Regions from separate parts of the Rhizobium sp. NFR12 genome, predicted to be linked through region 3. Evidence: predicted binding sites of a transcription regulator. Region 3 holds the regulator's gene; each other region holds the start of a gene.
The links. Region 3 encodes LexA, which represses DNA repair genes until DNA is damaged. Its sites were predicted from a motif close to TGTTCNNNNTGTGTTCNG; they were not measured.

Region 1 (3,210 bases), on a different contig from region 3:
GTTCGGCTTCGGTCATCTGCGCCACCACTGGCCAGGCGGTGCTTTCGAAGAACTGCAGGAGCGTCGCCGGGATGAAGCGGGAGCGTGAGGCGTAGACGTGCCTGTCGCCTTGGGAATGCTGGCCGTGGGTAAAGAAACGCTGCGGCGTGATCAGGTGAAGGTGATCCTTCGCGCGCGTCATCGCCACGTAGAGCAGCCGCCGTTCCTCCTCGATTTCGGCTGTCGTGCCGGTGCCGAGATCGGAGGGAATGCAGCCGTCGACACAGTTAAGCAGGAAAACCGAGCGCCATTCCTGGCCCTTGGCGGAATGGATGGTCGAAAGGATCAGGTAATCCTCGTCCAGCAGCGGAACGCCGGCCTGATCGCTCGTCGCATCCGGCGGATCGAGCGTCAGTTCGGTGAGGAAGCGTTCGCGCGACGCGTAGCCCGAGGCGATCTGCTCCAGTTGCAGAAGGTCGGCCTTGCGGGTGTCGGCATCTTCGTGGATGCGGCTAAGATGCGGCTCGTACCATTGGCGGGCGAGACCGATTTCGGAAGGCCAGCCTTCGCTTTTCCTGACGGCGCCAAGCATCTCGACAAAGGCCGGCCAGTCTTCGCCGGACCTTGGAGGCGAGGGGATTTCCTGGAGTGCTGCCAGCGGTTCCGGATCGGCTGCGATCGCATCGAGGATCTTTGCCGCCGTTTGCGGGCCGATACCCGGAATGAGCTGCAGAAGCCTGAACCCCGCAACCCGGTCACGCGGGTTCTGGGCAAAGCGCAGAGCCGCCAGCATGTCCTTCACATGGGCGCTATCGAGGAATTTCAGGCCGCCGAACTTGACGAAGGGAATGTTGCGGCGCGTGAGTTCCACTTCCAGCGGACCGGAATGGTGCGAGGCGCGAAACAGCACGGCCTGCTGCTTCAGCAACATGCCGGTTTCGCGGTTCTCGAGGATTTTTTCCACGATATAGCTCGCCTGTTCAGTCTCGTCCTTGACGGTGACCAGACGCGGTCTCTCCTCCGACTGCCGGTCGGTCCACAGGTTTTTCGTGAACCGCTCGCGGGCAAGTTCGATGACGCCATTGGCGGCTGCCAGAATGGTGGTGGTCGAGCGGTAGTTGCGGTCGAGCGTGACGATGTTGGCCGGCGGGTCGAAGGTCGCGGGAAAATCGAGGATGTTGCGGATCGTGGCGGCGCGGAACGAATAGATCGACTGGGCGTCGTCGCCCACCACTGTCAGCCCGCGGCCGCCGGGCTTCATCGCCATCAGGATCGAGGCTTGCAGCCGGTTCGTGTCCTGGTATTCGTCGACCATGACGTGATCGAACCGTTCGCCGACATCCTGCGCAATCAGCGGCTCGCTCATCATCTGCGCCCAGTAGAGCAGAAGATCGTCGTAATCGAGAACGTTCTGCGCCTGCTTGGCGTCCACATAGGAGGCGAACAGGTCGCGCAGCTGCGGTTCCCAGGCAAGGCACCATGGGAAGGAGGTCTTCAGCACCTCGTCCAGCGGCGTCTCGGAATTGACGGCGCGCGAATAGATCGCAAGGCAGGTGCCCTTGGTCGGAAACCGGCTCTCCGTCTTGGAGAAGCCGAGCTCGTGGCGAACGAGGTTCATCAGGTCGGCGGAATCCTCACGGTCGTGGATGGTGAATTCCTGGTCGAGGCCGATCTGTTCGGCATAGATCCGCAACAGCCTTGCGCCGATGCCGTGAAACGTGCCGGCCCAGGCGAGCGCATCGGTCATGACGCCGGACTTCGCCCCCATCACTTCGCGGCAGATGCGCTGGACGCGGCGGCCCATTTCGGAGGCCGCACGGCGGGAAAACGTCATTAGCAGCAGGCGGCGAGGATCGGCGCCCGACACAATCAGGTGGGCGACGCGATGGGCAAGCGTGTTGGTCTTGCCGGAGCCTGCGCCTGCAATGACCAGAAGCGGTCCGGCAGCGCCGCCATCCGGCACGTCCGAACCATGCTCGACCGCGCGGCGCTGGGCCTCGTTCAATTTTTCCAGATAAGCAACCGACATTCAGTTTCCGCGGCTTGTTCTTGATGTGTTCGTTTCAGCTCTACCTGATTCGCCGGCATTTGCCGCAATCGGTCTCCATCCCCGTTCGATTCTTAAACTTGACTACAGGTCGGCTTTGGCTATCGATGCGATGACGCTTATAAATTGGAGGCAAACTTGAAAATTCTGTCTGCTCTTTCGGCCGGAGCTTCGCTCGCCGTTTCGCTACTCGCTCTGTCCATGCCGGCCAACGCGCAGGTCGCCGACAGCCTGACGATCTACAATGCCCAGCACGAGGGCCTGACCAAGGAATGGGTCGAGGCCTTCAAGGAAGAGACCGGCATCGTCATTACGGTGCGCAACGGATCCGACCTCGAAATGGCAAACCAGATTGTGCAGGAAGGCGCCAACTCGCCGGCCGACCTGTTTCTGACGGAAAATTCGCCGGCCATGGCGCTTGTCGATGGCAAGGGGCTGTTTGAGCCTGTCGACAAGGCAACGCTCGATCTCGTTCCCGAGCAGTTCCGCCCGGCCAACGGTCACTGGACCGGAATTGCCGCGCGCTCCACCGTGTTTGCCTATGACAAGACCAAGCTCACCGAGGACAAGCTGCCGAAATCGATGCTCGATCTCGCCAAGCCCGAATGGAAGGGCCGTTGGGCCGCATCTCCGTCGGGTGCCGATTTCCAGGCGATCGTCGGCGCGTTTCTGCAGCTGAAGGGTGAGCCGGAAACCGCTGCCTGGCTGAAGGGCATGAAAGAGAACTTCACTGCCGTGCGTGGCAATTCCACCGCCATGAAGGCCGTCAATGCGGGCCAGTTCGAAGGCGCGCTGATCTATCACTACTACTATTTCGGCGATCAGGCGAAGACCGGCGAAAACAGCAAGAACGTTGCGCTGCATTACTTCAAGAACCAGGATCCGGGCGCCTTCGTGTCGATCTCCGGCGGCGGCATTCTGGCCTCTTCCAAGCACAAGGAGCAGGCGCAGGCATTTCTGAAATGGCTTGCCGGCAAGGGCGGCCAGAAGATTCTGCGTGACGGCACCTCGTTCGAATACGCCGTCGGCAAGGACGAGGCTTCCAACAAGGCGCTCGTTCCGATTGCCGACCTTCAGGCGCCGAAGGTCGAGCCCTCGAGCCTCAACAATGCCAAGGTCACCGACATGATGACAGCCGCCGGCATTCTCTAAACACCATCGAATCCTGTTGCGCACGGACATCG
Region 2 (3,210 bases), on a different contig from region 3:
CCCATCCGGTCTGGCCCGGCATGCGCGAGCGCGGCTTCGGCCGCATCATCAACATCTCCTCGATCAATGGCCAGAGGGGCCAGATGGGGCAGGTGAACTATTCCGCCGCCAAGGCGGGCGATCTCGGCTTTACCAAGGCACTGGCTCAAGAAGGGGCCTCGAAGAACATCACCGTCAATGCGATCTGCCCCGGCTATATCGGAACAGACATGGTGCGTGCCATCCCGCAAAAGGTGATGGACGAAAAGATCATCCCGCAGATCCCTGTCGGACGGTTGGGAGAGCCGGAAGAAATCGCCCGCTGCGTGCTGTTTCTAGCCTCTGAAGAAGCCGGATTCATTACCGGGTCTACGCTCAGCGCAAATGGCGGTCAGTATTTCGCCGGGTAAGCGGATACAAAAAAACCGGCGCCCATGGGACGCCGGTTTCTATTCTGCGACTAAACGCAGGACTTAGCGGCAACGCGCTTCGTATGTGCGGCCGTAACGATCGCGGTAGACGCAGTAACCGTTGCGCTTCTGCGATTCGCCGATAGCGGCGCCAACCAGACCACCGCCGACAGCGCCGACTGCAGCGCCACCCCAGCTGTTGGTCACAGCGCCACCGATAACGGCGCCGGAAGCAGCACCGATTGCGGTGCCCTTTTCAGTGGATGTGCAAGATGCGAGCATTCCGACGAGAGCGCCAACGAGCAAAACTTTTTTCATGTCAATTCCCTTCCCTTGATAACGTGCGGCTTCGCCGCTTTTAGATCCTGCCCATCAGCAGGAGGATGATGATAATCAGTACAACGAGGCCGAGACCGCCGGAAGGACCATAACCCCAGTTCCGGCTATGCCCCCAATTCGGCAGCGCGCCGATCAAAAGCAAAATCAGTACGATAAGTAGGATGGTTCCGAGCATAGGCTTGTACTCCGCTGACCTACCGGCTCGACATGTCCGGTTGGGATTGCCGAGAAAACGTAGCATGGGAACTTTTGTTCCACTCACCACTTGCTTGCCCGTGGGGTGTGGTTAACGGGTTACACTTTCGCCATGCGTCGAAAAGCCGGGTAATGTTCGAAACAGATCGGGAACGCTCCGGAATCTGCAATCGTCGCCGATTCGTTCACGTTTGTTCGAACGAAACTGGCTTGCGTATCGTACGCATGTTGATCCTGGAAATCGTGGTCTCGCCTTGTCGAGGATAACATATCGGCTTGCGTTTATCGTCGAGCATGGCCATCTGATAATGCGATTGCGTTTCCGTGGAGGATCGCATCGGCGGATAAGCAGGAACTGGCTTTGCATTCTCAGCCCATGATTCTCAGCGGCCGCGGCGTCACGGCCGTGCTAGGCCCCACCAATACCGGCAAGACCCATTATGCCATCGAGCGCATGGTTGCGCACGGTTCCGGCGTGATCGGTCTGCCCCTTCGCCTGCTTGCACGCGAGGTCTATACGCGTGTCGTGGAGAAGGTCGGTTATCACAATGTCGCGCTGATCACGGGCGAGGAAAAGATCACGCCGCATATGGCGCGCTTTTCCGTCTGCACCGTCGAGGCGATGCCGCGCGAGACAAAGGCCGCCTTCGTCGCCATCGACGAGGTACAGCTGGCCGGCGATCTCGAGCGCGGGCACATCTTCACCGACCGCATCCTGCATCTTCGCGGACGCGAGGAGACGTTGCTGCTGGGCGCCGGCACCATGCGGCCGATCCTCGAACGGCTGCTTCCCGGGATCACCGTGGTCGAACGGCCGCGTCTGTCGCAGTTGTTTTATGCCGGCCAGAAAAAGATCACCCGCCTGCCGCAGCGTTCCGCCATTGTCGCCTTCTCCGCTGAGGAGGTCTATGCGATCGCCGAACTGATCCGCCGCCAGCGCGGTGGTGCGGCCGTGGTGCTTGGCGCCTTGAGCCCGCGGACACGCAATGCACAGGTCGCTCTCTATCAGGAAGGCGATGTGGAATATCTGGTCGCAACCGATGCGATCGGCATGGGCCTCAATCTCGATGTGGATCACGTTGCCTTCGCTCAGGATCGCAAGTTCGACGGCTATCAGTTCCGCAACCTTAATCCGTCCGAACTGGCGCAGATTGCCGGGCGTGCCGGCCGCCATGTGCGCGACGGAACCTTCGGCGTGACCGGACAGGTCCAGCCTTTCGACGACGAACTGGTCGAGCGGATCGAGGGTCATCATTTCGAGCCGGTGAAAGTGCTGCAGTGGCGCACGAAAAGCGTCGACTATTCCTCGCTTGCCGCTTTGCGTGCCAGTCTCGACCGACCGCCGACCGTGGCAGGCCTTGCCCGCGCGCTTCCGGCAATCGATATCCAGGCGCTCGACTATCTTTCGCGCTACGCAGAAATCCGCGATACGGCGACAACGCCGGAGCGGGTCGAAAAACTGTGGGAGGCCTGCGCTCTGCCGGACTATCGGCGGATTGCCCCTGCGCAACACGCAGACCTCATTTCGACTCTTTTCTCGGATCTTGTGCGCTTCGGCACGGTGAACGAGCAATTCATGGCAGAACAGGTTCGCCGCGCCGACCGGACCGACGGAGAAATCGACACCCTGTCGGCCCGAATCGCGCAGATTCGTACCTGGACCTATGTTTCGAACCGCCCTGGCTGGCTTGCCGATCCGACACACTGGCAAGAAAAGACACGGGAAATCGAGGATAGGTTGTCGGACGCGTTACATGAACGGTTGACGAAACGCTTTGTTGATCGCAGGACATCTGTGCTCATGAAGCGCCTAAGAGAGAATGCGATGCTGGAAGCTGAAATCAGTGTGAATGGGGATGTCTTCGTCGAAGGCCATCATGTGGGGCAATTGGCTGGATTCCGATTCACGCCTATAGCCGGCACGGAGGGTCCAGATGCGAAGGCCGTCCAGGGTGCCGCGCAAAAGGCGCTTGCGCTGGAGTTCGAGGCACGCGCCGCGCGGCTTTATGCATCCGGCAACAACGACCTTGCTGTCGGCTCGGACGGTTCCGTGCGCTGGCTCGGCGAACCTGTCGGCCGGCTTGCGTCGAGCGACCATATCATGCGCCCGCGCCTGATCCTGCTTGCCGACGAGCAGTTGACCGGCAATGCCCGCGAACACGTCGTTGCGCGCATCGAGCGTTTCGTGAACCACCATATCGCGACCGTGCTGAAGCCGCTGGACGATCTGTCGCGCGCTGAAGACCTGCAGGGTCTCGCCAAGGGCCTGGCCTTCCAGCTGGTCGAA
Region 3 (3,210 bases):
ATCGTGGTGACGTCGCTGATCGGCAGTACGTCGACGTCGATCTATTCGATCGAGCATTTCCACCATCTGACCACCTACGGCCTCGCGGCCAATCTCGCGGCCATGCCGATCATTTCCTTCGTGGTGATGCCGGCAGGTCTCGTGGCCATGCTGCTGATGCCGTTCGGGCTGGATGCTCCCGTTCTGTTCATCATGGGCGAGGGGCTGCGGATCGTCATTCGCATTGCCGAGATCGTCGCCGCATGGGGCGGCGATATTGCCATCGGCCGGCAGAACCCGCTTTTCCTGCCTCTGGCGACGGCAGGCTTTCTGCTTCTGACGCTGCTGCGCACGCCGCTGAGGTTGACAGGCGCGCTGTTCATGGCGGTGGCTTTGCTCTTTGCGGTCCGCTCAGGCTCGGCGCCGAGGCCTGATATCGTCATATCCGAAGACGGCGCATCGGTCGGCGTGATCCAGGATGACAAGATCACCCTCAATCGAACCCGACCGCCGGGATTTATCTACGATCAATGGCGGCGAGCGCTGGTGCTTGAGACCGGAGAACAACCGCTCGCCTTGCCGGTTCTTGCCTCTTCGGAACCAGCGCGAGGTGCCAGCCTTGCGAAAAGCGATGACAGACCACCTGGACCACATTCGCGACCGGATTTGACGCGCCGGGAAATCGAATATGTCAGGGGTTTTCTTCAAGCATTGAAGCCCGGACGATTCGCCTGTCTGCCGAAAATCCTGTGCGCGGCGCAGACTGCTCAGGACATCCGGATCGTCACCGTCGAAGACAACCGATACACCGGTCTTGCCTGCGATGTCGGTCGGATCATCGTCTCGCCCGGCGCACGCTTCGATACTTGCCGCTCCGGCGCCTTGCTTCTCAGCGGGCGGACGTTGCGCCGGACTGGCGCACTGGAAATCACCATTATTCCGAACGCGACAGCGCCAGACATCAAGATTACGGCGGCGATGCGAGACAGCGCACAGACCTCAAGCCGTCCGTGGACCGTCCACCGGTTCTATGACTGGCGAACGGGACAATTCGACTTTGGCATCCCGGAGGCTGTTGCTGCGCATCTCCGGGATGACACCGTTCTTAATGATAGCGGCGAATAAGGCCGACAAGCTTGCCCTGGACCTTCACCCGGTCGGGCGGGAAGATGCGGGTCTCGTAAGCCGGGTTTGCCGCTTCCAGTGCGATCGAGGCACCCTTGCGGCGGAACCGCTTCAGGGTCGCTTCTTCCTCATCGACCAGGGCAACGATGATATCGCCTGGACTTGCGGTGCTGGTATTCTTGATGATGACGGTATCGCCATCGAGGATGCCGGCATCGATCATCGAATCGCCCTTCACTTCGAGCGCGTAATGATCGCCGGAACCCAGCATCTCGATCGGAACGGCGATGTCATGGGTGTTGTTCTGGATCGCGGAGATCGGCACGCCGGCAGCGATTCGACCCATGACCGGAATGTTTGTCGAGAACGGATTGTCCGCCATGACCGGCGCCGGCTTCTGAGCGACGACCGGTTGCGTTTTGCCGAGGCTTCCCTCGATGACACTGGGAGAAAATCCCCGTCGCGGATGAAGGTTCGCCACATAGGCGTCAGGCAGCTTGATCACTTCGAGCGCGCGTGCTCTGTTCGGCAGACGGCGAATAAAGCCACGCTCCTCGAGCGCGGTGATCAGCCTATGGATGCCGGACTTCGATGCAAGGTCGAGAGCGTCCTTCATTTCGTCAAACGACGGCGGCACGCCTGATTCTTTCATCCGCTCGTGGATGAACAGAAGTAACTCCTGTTGCTTGCGTGTCAGCATGGACGGGACCCTCAGAATTGGAAACAAATGCAGAACGGACGCTATATGTTCTATCTGTGTTCCGCAAGCCCCAAATTTCTGCTCAAGAATAGTCTCATTTCAGCGTTCGATCACGTATTCAGTTCGTGCGCAGCACTTGCCGAGTTTCCCGCGATAGCCAATGTTCTGCGGAATAAGACTTTGGGGGTGTAAGTGGGTAACAAGTCAGTCGATCATTTGGTTCTGCCCGTTGCAGATCTGGCGTCAGCGCGGGGGAGGTTGACCGCTCTCGGCTTTACTGTGGCACCTGAAGGTGTTCACCCTTTCGGCACGGCCAATGCCTGCATATTCTTCGCGGATGGCTCGTACCTCGAGCCACTGGCCATTGTTAACCGTCGGCAAGCCTCGCTTGCGGCAAAACGAGGCAACGTGTTCACCGATCGCGACATCCGCTTTCGCGGCCAGCGGAAAAGGGAAGGTCTATCGGCGGTGGTCGTCGGGACGCAGGATGCAGCGGCCGATCATATCCGTTTTGTGGACGGGCACATGTCTGCGGGCGAGATGCTTCAATTCTCCCGCCCGATGCAGTTGCCCGATGGTAGGGAGAGCGAAGTCTCATTCCGTCTGGCCTTCGCGGCAGTTCCCGAGGTCGATGACATCTTGCTGTTTTCCTGCCAGCGAATGGCCGCATTACCGGAAGATCGCGGTGGTCTTGATGAGCACGCAAACGCCGTTACAGGCCTTCGAGAGATCGTATTTTCTGCAGATGACCCGCTGGAGTTTCTGCCGCTTTTCGAAACCGTGTTCGAGACGCAACCCGAGCAAGGGAAAGACGGTCTGCGGATCGAAGCTGCCAATGCCAGCATCCGCATTCAATCCAACGACACGTTCAGCGACGAGTTCCGGTCTTCGATGAAGCCCTTGTTATCGTCGCGCCTCGCTGCGCGCGGGATCATCTTCAAGACCACCGATCTCGCCGTGACAGAGATCACCCTTGCTGCTAATGACGTCGCATTCATCCGCAGGGATGGCCGCGTGATCGTGTCGGCAGCCCCGGGGCAAGGTGTGGTTTTCGGTTTCGAGGAATAGTGAAATGACAGTCTCCGCCAATTCTGAAGTGTCCGTGGGCGAGGGGAGTTCGAAAGTCGTTTTTTCCAACACGGCAAAGCTCTCGCTGATTGCCGGTCCCTGCCAGATGGAAAGCCGTGATCACGCCTTCATGATCGCGGGTACGCTTGTCGAACTCTGCAAGAAGCTCGGCCTCGGCCTCGTCTACAAATCCTCCTTCGACAAGGCCAACCGCACGTCGATCTCCGGCAAGCGCGGCATCGGCTTGGACAACGCGATGGCAATCTTTGCCGATCTGAAGACGGAATTCGGCTTTCCCGTTCTGACCGACATTCACACTGAAGAGCAATGCGCTCTCG
Region 4 (3,210 bases), 930 kb from region 3:
CGGTTGCCGAGAATATCGACAAGTGGTGTCACATCCACCACCGCCTCTTCCACCAGCGCGTTTGCGACCTGCTTTATTTCCAGCGGCTCGGCCATGACCGCCACCAGCACCATCCGCTCGATGCCGAAACCCGGGTCGATCTTTTCGATACGGTCACAGAGAAGCTTTGTCAGGCGGGCAGGATCACGCACGGGCTTGGCAAGTCCTGCTCGAAGACACTGGCGTGTGTTGTCGACGCGATGGATGATCAGATCGGAACGCCGGACGCCCAGCCCCCGCTCCTCCAGCTTTGCCGTCAGTTGCGCCACCAGCCGGCGGACGTATTTTGCAATCGTATCGGGCGCACCGATGGGTTCCTGGAAATTGCGCGCCACCTCGACCAGATCCGGCGTGCGCAACGGATCGATGGGTTCTGCAAGACGGCCGAAGAGCTGATCGAGACGGCGTCCGACCTCCGGACCAAATCGCAGTGTCAACGGCGCACGCGGCAGTGCCGACAGCTCTCCTACCGTGTCGATACCCAGGATGCGCAATGCCTGGATCGTATCTGCCGCAAGCCGCAGACAGTGGATTGGAAGTCCGATCACGGCCTTGGTGACATCACCGCGCGGCACCACCGTCGTTTCGTTCGTCGTCAGTCGCGCCAGTGCATGCGCCGCGCCCCAGGTATCGGCGACAGCGGCACGTGCCGTCAGGCCCTTGCCGCGGAGACCGTTGACAACGCCGGAGATCAGCAGCTCTTCACCACCCTGAAGGTGATCGGCACCTTCGGTATCCATGACGATGCCATCCGTTCCATCCACGGCAACGACGGGGCTGTATTGACGAAGCGCCCATAGCGCCAGGCGCTCGACGGCTGCGGCGTCGGCAACGGGATCGGCGTCCACCATATGAAGGTTGCCAATCATCGCCTGTGCCTTGCTGGCAGCCATGCCGACTTTGAGGCCCAGCTTGCGGGCAGCCGTATCGGCTGCCGATATCCAGCGTTTCGAGCCGCTGCGCGAGACCACGACCAGCGGCTGGTCAACCGACACGGCTTCCTCGCCATGTCGACGTATCCGATCCGTTGCTAGATAGGGGAAGTAAACAGACACGACCCTCGGCATCGCAGGCTCCTAACTCAAACTCGGCACATTGCCCCGCCTTTACCCGCATCAATTCCGCCAGCCACCTCGCCCGCCCCACGCCGGCGACAGGAAGCGGCTCGGACGGCAGGGTGCTGATCCTCCAGCGTGTTGTGGACGCCGTCGGCTGACCGTAGTCGGAGGCCTCCGTCTGCCGTCGCCAGCGCCGGACGACCAGGCCGAGCGTCCCCGTCTTCTCGGCAGCCAGTTGAAGACGCCGCGACGCGGTCATCGGCAGCCTCACCAGTTCCCCGACGACGGCCGCCAATCCCCCGAAGGACAGCCCCTCTTCCATCGAGGCAAGCACGTCCTCCTCCTTATCGGCTTCGCAATAGATGACGCGGTCGGGGTGAAGCCCGGCCTGCGACAGCGCCGGCGCAAAGAGATCCGGCCGGGTCAGGCACCAGAGAACCTTTCCCTTGGCCCGGGCCGCAATACCTGCCGCAAACAGGGCGGCCGCGGCACCATCGATTGTACCCGCCCCGCCGCCTGCAATTTCATGCAATGCGCCATAGGCAAGCCCCCCGCCCGGCAATCGCTCGTCGACGTCAGGCACCCCGAAGGGCAGCACAAGCGCCTTGCGCGACACGCTGCCTTCCAGATGCGCAATCCGGTCTCTCAGTTCCTCGACAAGCCTTGAGGCAGGGGCATGCGACATCGTTCACGGCCCTCCTCAAGGTTCGCGTTGCACAGGACTTCATGTCCCAAAGAATGTTGGTGTTCTGTTTCTGTTCCGCCGCGACAGAAGAGTCAAGCGGGGTCAGAACGGGATAGCTCTCGGCATTTTAGCGCCGGTGAAGATTCATCGTTCTGAATCAGCTTCGTAGGCGGCTTGAGAGGCTCGATGGAGTGCTTGAGATTTTTTGCATGTTCTTGATCTGGGCTAGGGCGACACGAAAACCGTGAGAACTTTCCGTTCTCAAATCGCCCAATCTGCATATCAAGAATGTAACAGAGTGGCTCGGCGATGTGTGGCAGAGCCAAAGGGGATGAACACTCGCGCTCATGCGGGACTATGGCCGTCTGCGGCCATCCGCCCACGAGCCGCCGCCCTTTGGCTCTTTCCCATTCCCGCAGACACCAAGGAGCACAACGCTACCATCTGTGCCATCGCCGAGGAACTCGACGTTGGATTTGCAGGCGTTCAATGTCAGACGTTTTGTATAGGAGACCAGTGAAGGCTTGCCGCATCAGGTGGCGTCTTCTCCGCTGCGAGAGAATGCGGGAGACAGGCAAGGTTGCCCGTCGCCCGCCGTGCCGCCGTCCTCAGTGGATCGCGGTGCTGACGATCCGGTAGGGGTGTTCAGCTTCATATTCGACCATGATCTGGACGGCCTGTTCGAGAACCTGTTCGGCTTCCTCGACGTGATCGCGTGCAAGCTGATCGGCGTTGATGAAGATCGCTTCGGCCATGTTGCCGGAGATCGCAGCGAACTGGCGGTTACCTTCGACCAGGGCTTCTCTGGCAGCGCCTTCAAGCGCGTGCGCCATGGTGATCAGCGCGTCTTCGCGCTCCTCGATCGTCAGGTCCCGAATTGTCTTTGTCATCTGCTGCATCGTGCCACCCACCTTAATAGTCGTTGTGACGATATCGGTCCCGATAGGGCCCCGTTCACAGCGAAATGGGCATGTTGGCGCCAGATTTCAAGGTTCAGGCCGGCGCGGGCTCGTCCTTGTGGACGGCATCGCGGGGCACGAACAGGCAAGCGGGCACGATCAGGACGGCAAACAGGAGCATGGTCAGGAAGGTCGCGTGCAGGCCGTCCTGCAGCGCAAGGCGAACCGCTTCGGCATCGCCACTCACGAGACCGGTTCCGTTCAGGAGAGCACGCAGCTGGTCGGTCGTGATCGCCTGTCCGCTGGTCGTATGGACAAGGCCCCAGCTCAGAACCGCCCCGAGAATCGCCGCGCCCAGCGTGCTGCCGAGGTTGCGGGAAAAGACGTTCGACGCCGTGGCACTGCCACGTTGCGAGGCCGCGACGCTTCCCTGGGTGAGGATCAGTGCGCCGATATTGAGAAGGCCCATGCCGAAGCCCATGACGAGCGAGCCGGCACCCGCAAGCACCGCCGAACTGGATGGCGTCAG

Region 1: a site for LexA is predicted at 2,024-2,041, ahead of BLW69_RS02750 (ATP-dependent helicase). Genes of this name have one in related genera too.
Region 2: a site for LexA is predicted at 1,061-1,078, ahead of BLW69_RS00410 (helicase-related protein). Genes of this name have one in related genera too.
Region 4: a site for LexA is predicted at 1,843-1,860, ahead of BLW69_RS07955 (ImuA family protein). Genes of this name have one in related genera too.

Annotation. Positions count from the first base shown of each region.
Region 1 covers NZ_FNWM01000001.1:590,887-594,096, forward strand. Annotated here, with positions in the region: gene BLW69_RS02750 (ATP-dependent helicase) at 1-2,008, opposite strand, end outside; gene BLW69_RS02755 (iron ABC transporter substrate-binding protein) at 2,165-3,178, shown strand.
Region 2 covers NZ_FNWM01000001.1:95,042-98,251, forward strand. Annotated here, with positions in the region: gene BLW69_RS00395 (beta-ketoacyl-ACP reductase) at 1-389, shown strand, start outside; gene BLW69_RS00400 (YMGG-like glycine zipper-containing protein) at 453-707, opposite strand; gene BLW69_RS00405 (DUF3309 family protein) at 748-903, opposite strand; gene BLW69_RS00410 (helicase-related protein) at 1,279-3,210, shown strand, end outside.
Region 3 covers NZ_FNWM01000002.1:1,069,972-1,073,181, forward strand. Annotated here, with positions in the region: gene BLW69_RS12535 (ComEC/Rec2 family competence protein) at 1-1,104, shown strand, start outside; gene lexA (transcriptional repressor LexA) at 1,085-1,804, opposite strand; gene BLW69_RS12545 (VOC family protein) at 1,997-2,872, shown strand; gene kdsA (3-deoxy-8-phosphooctulonate synthase) at 2,877-3,210, shown strand, end outside.
Region 4 covers NZ_FNWM01000002.1:135,660-138,869, reverse strand. Annotated here, with positions in the region: gene BLW69_RS07960 (Y-family DNA polymerase) at 1-1,106, opposite strand, end outside; gene BLW69_RS07955 (ImuA family protein) at 1,024-1,782, opposite strand; gene BLW69_RS07950 (hypothetical protein) at 2,391-2,681, opposite strand; gene BLW69_RS07945 (MDR family MFS transporter) at 2,776-3,210, opposite strand, start outside.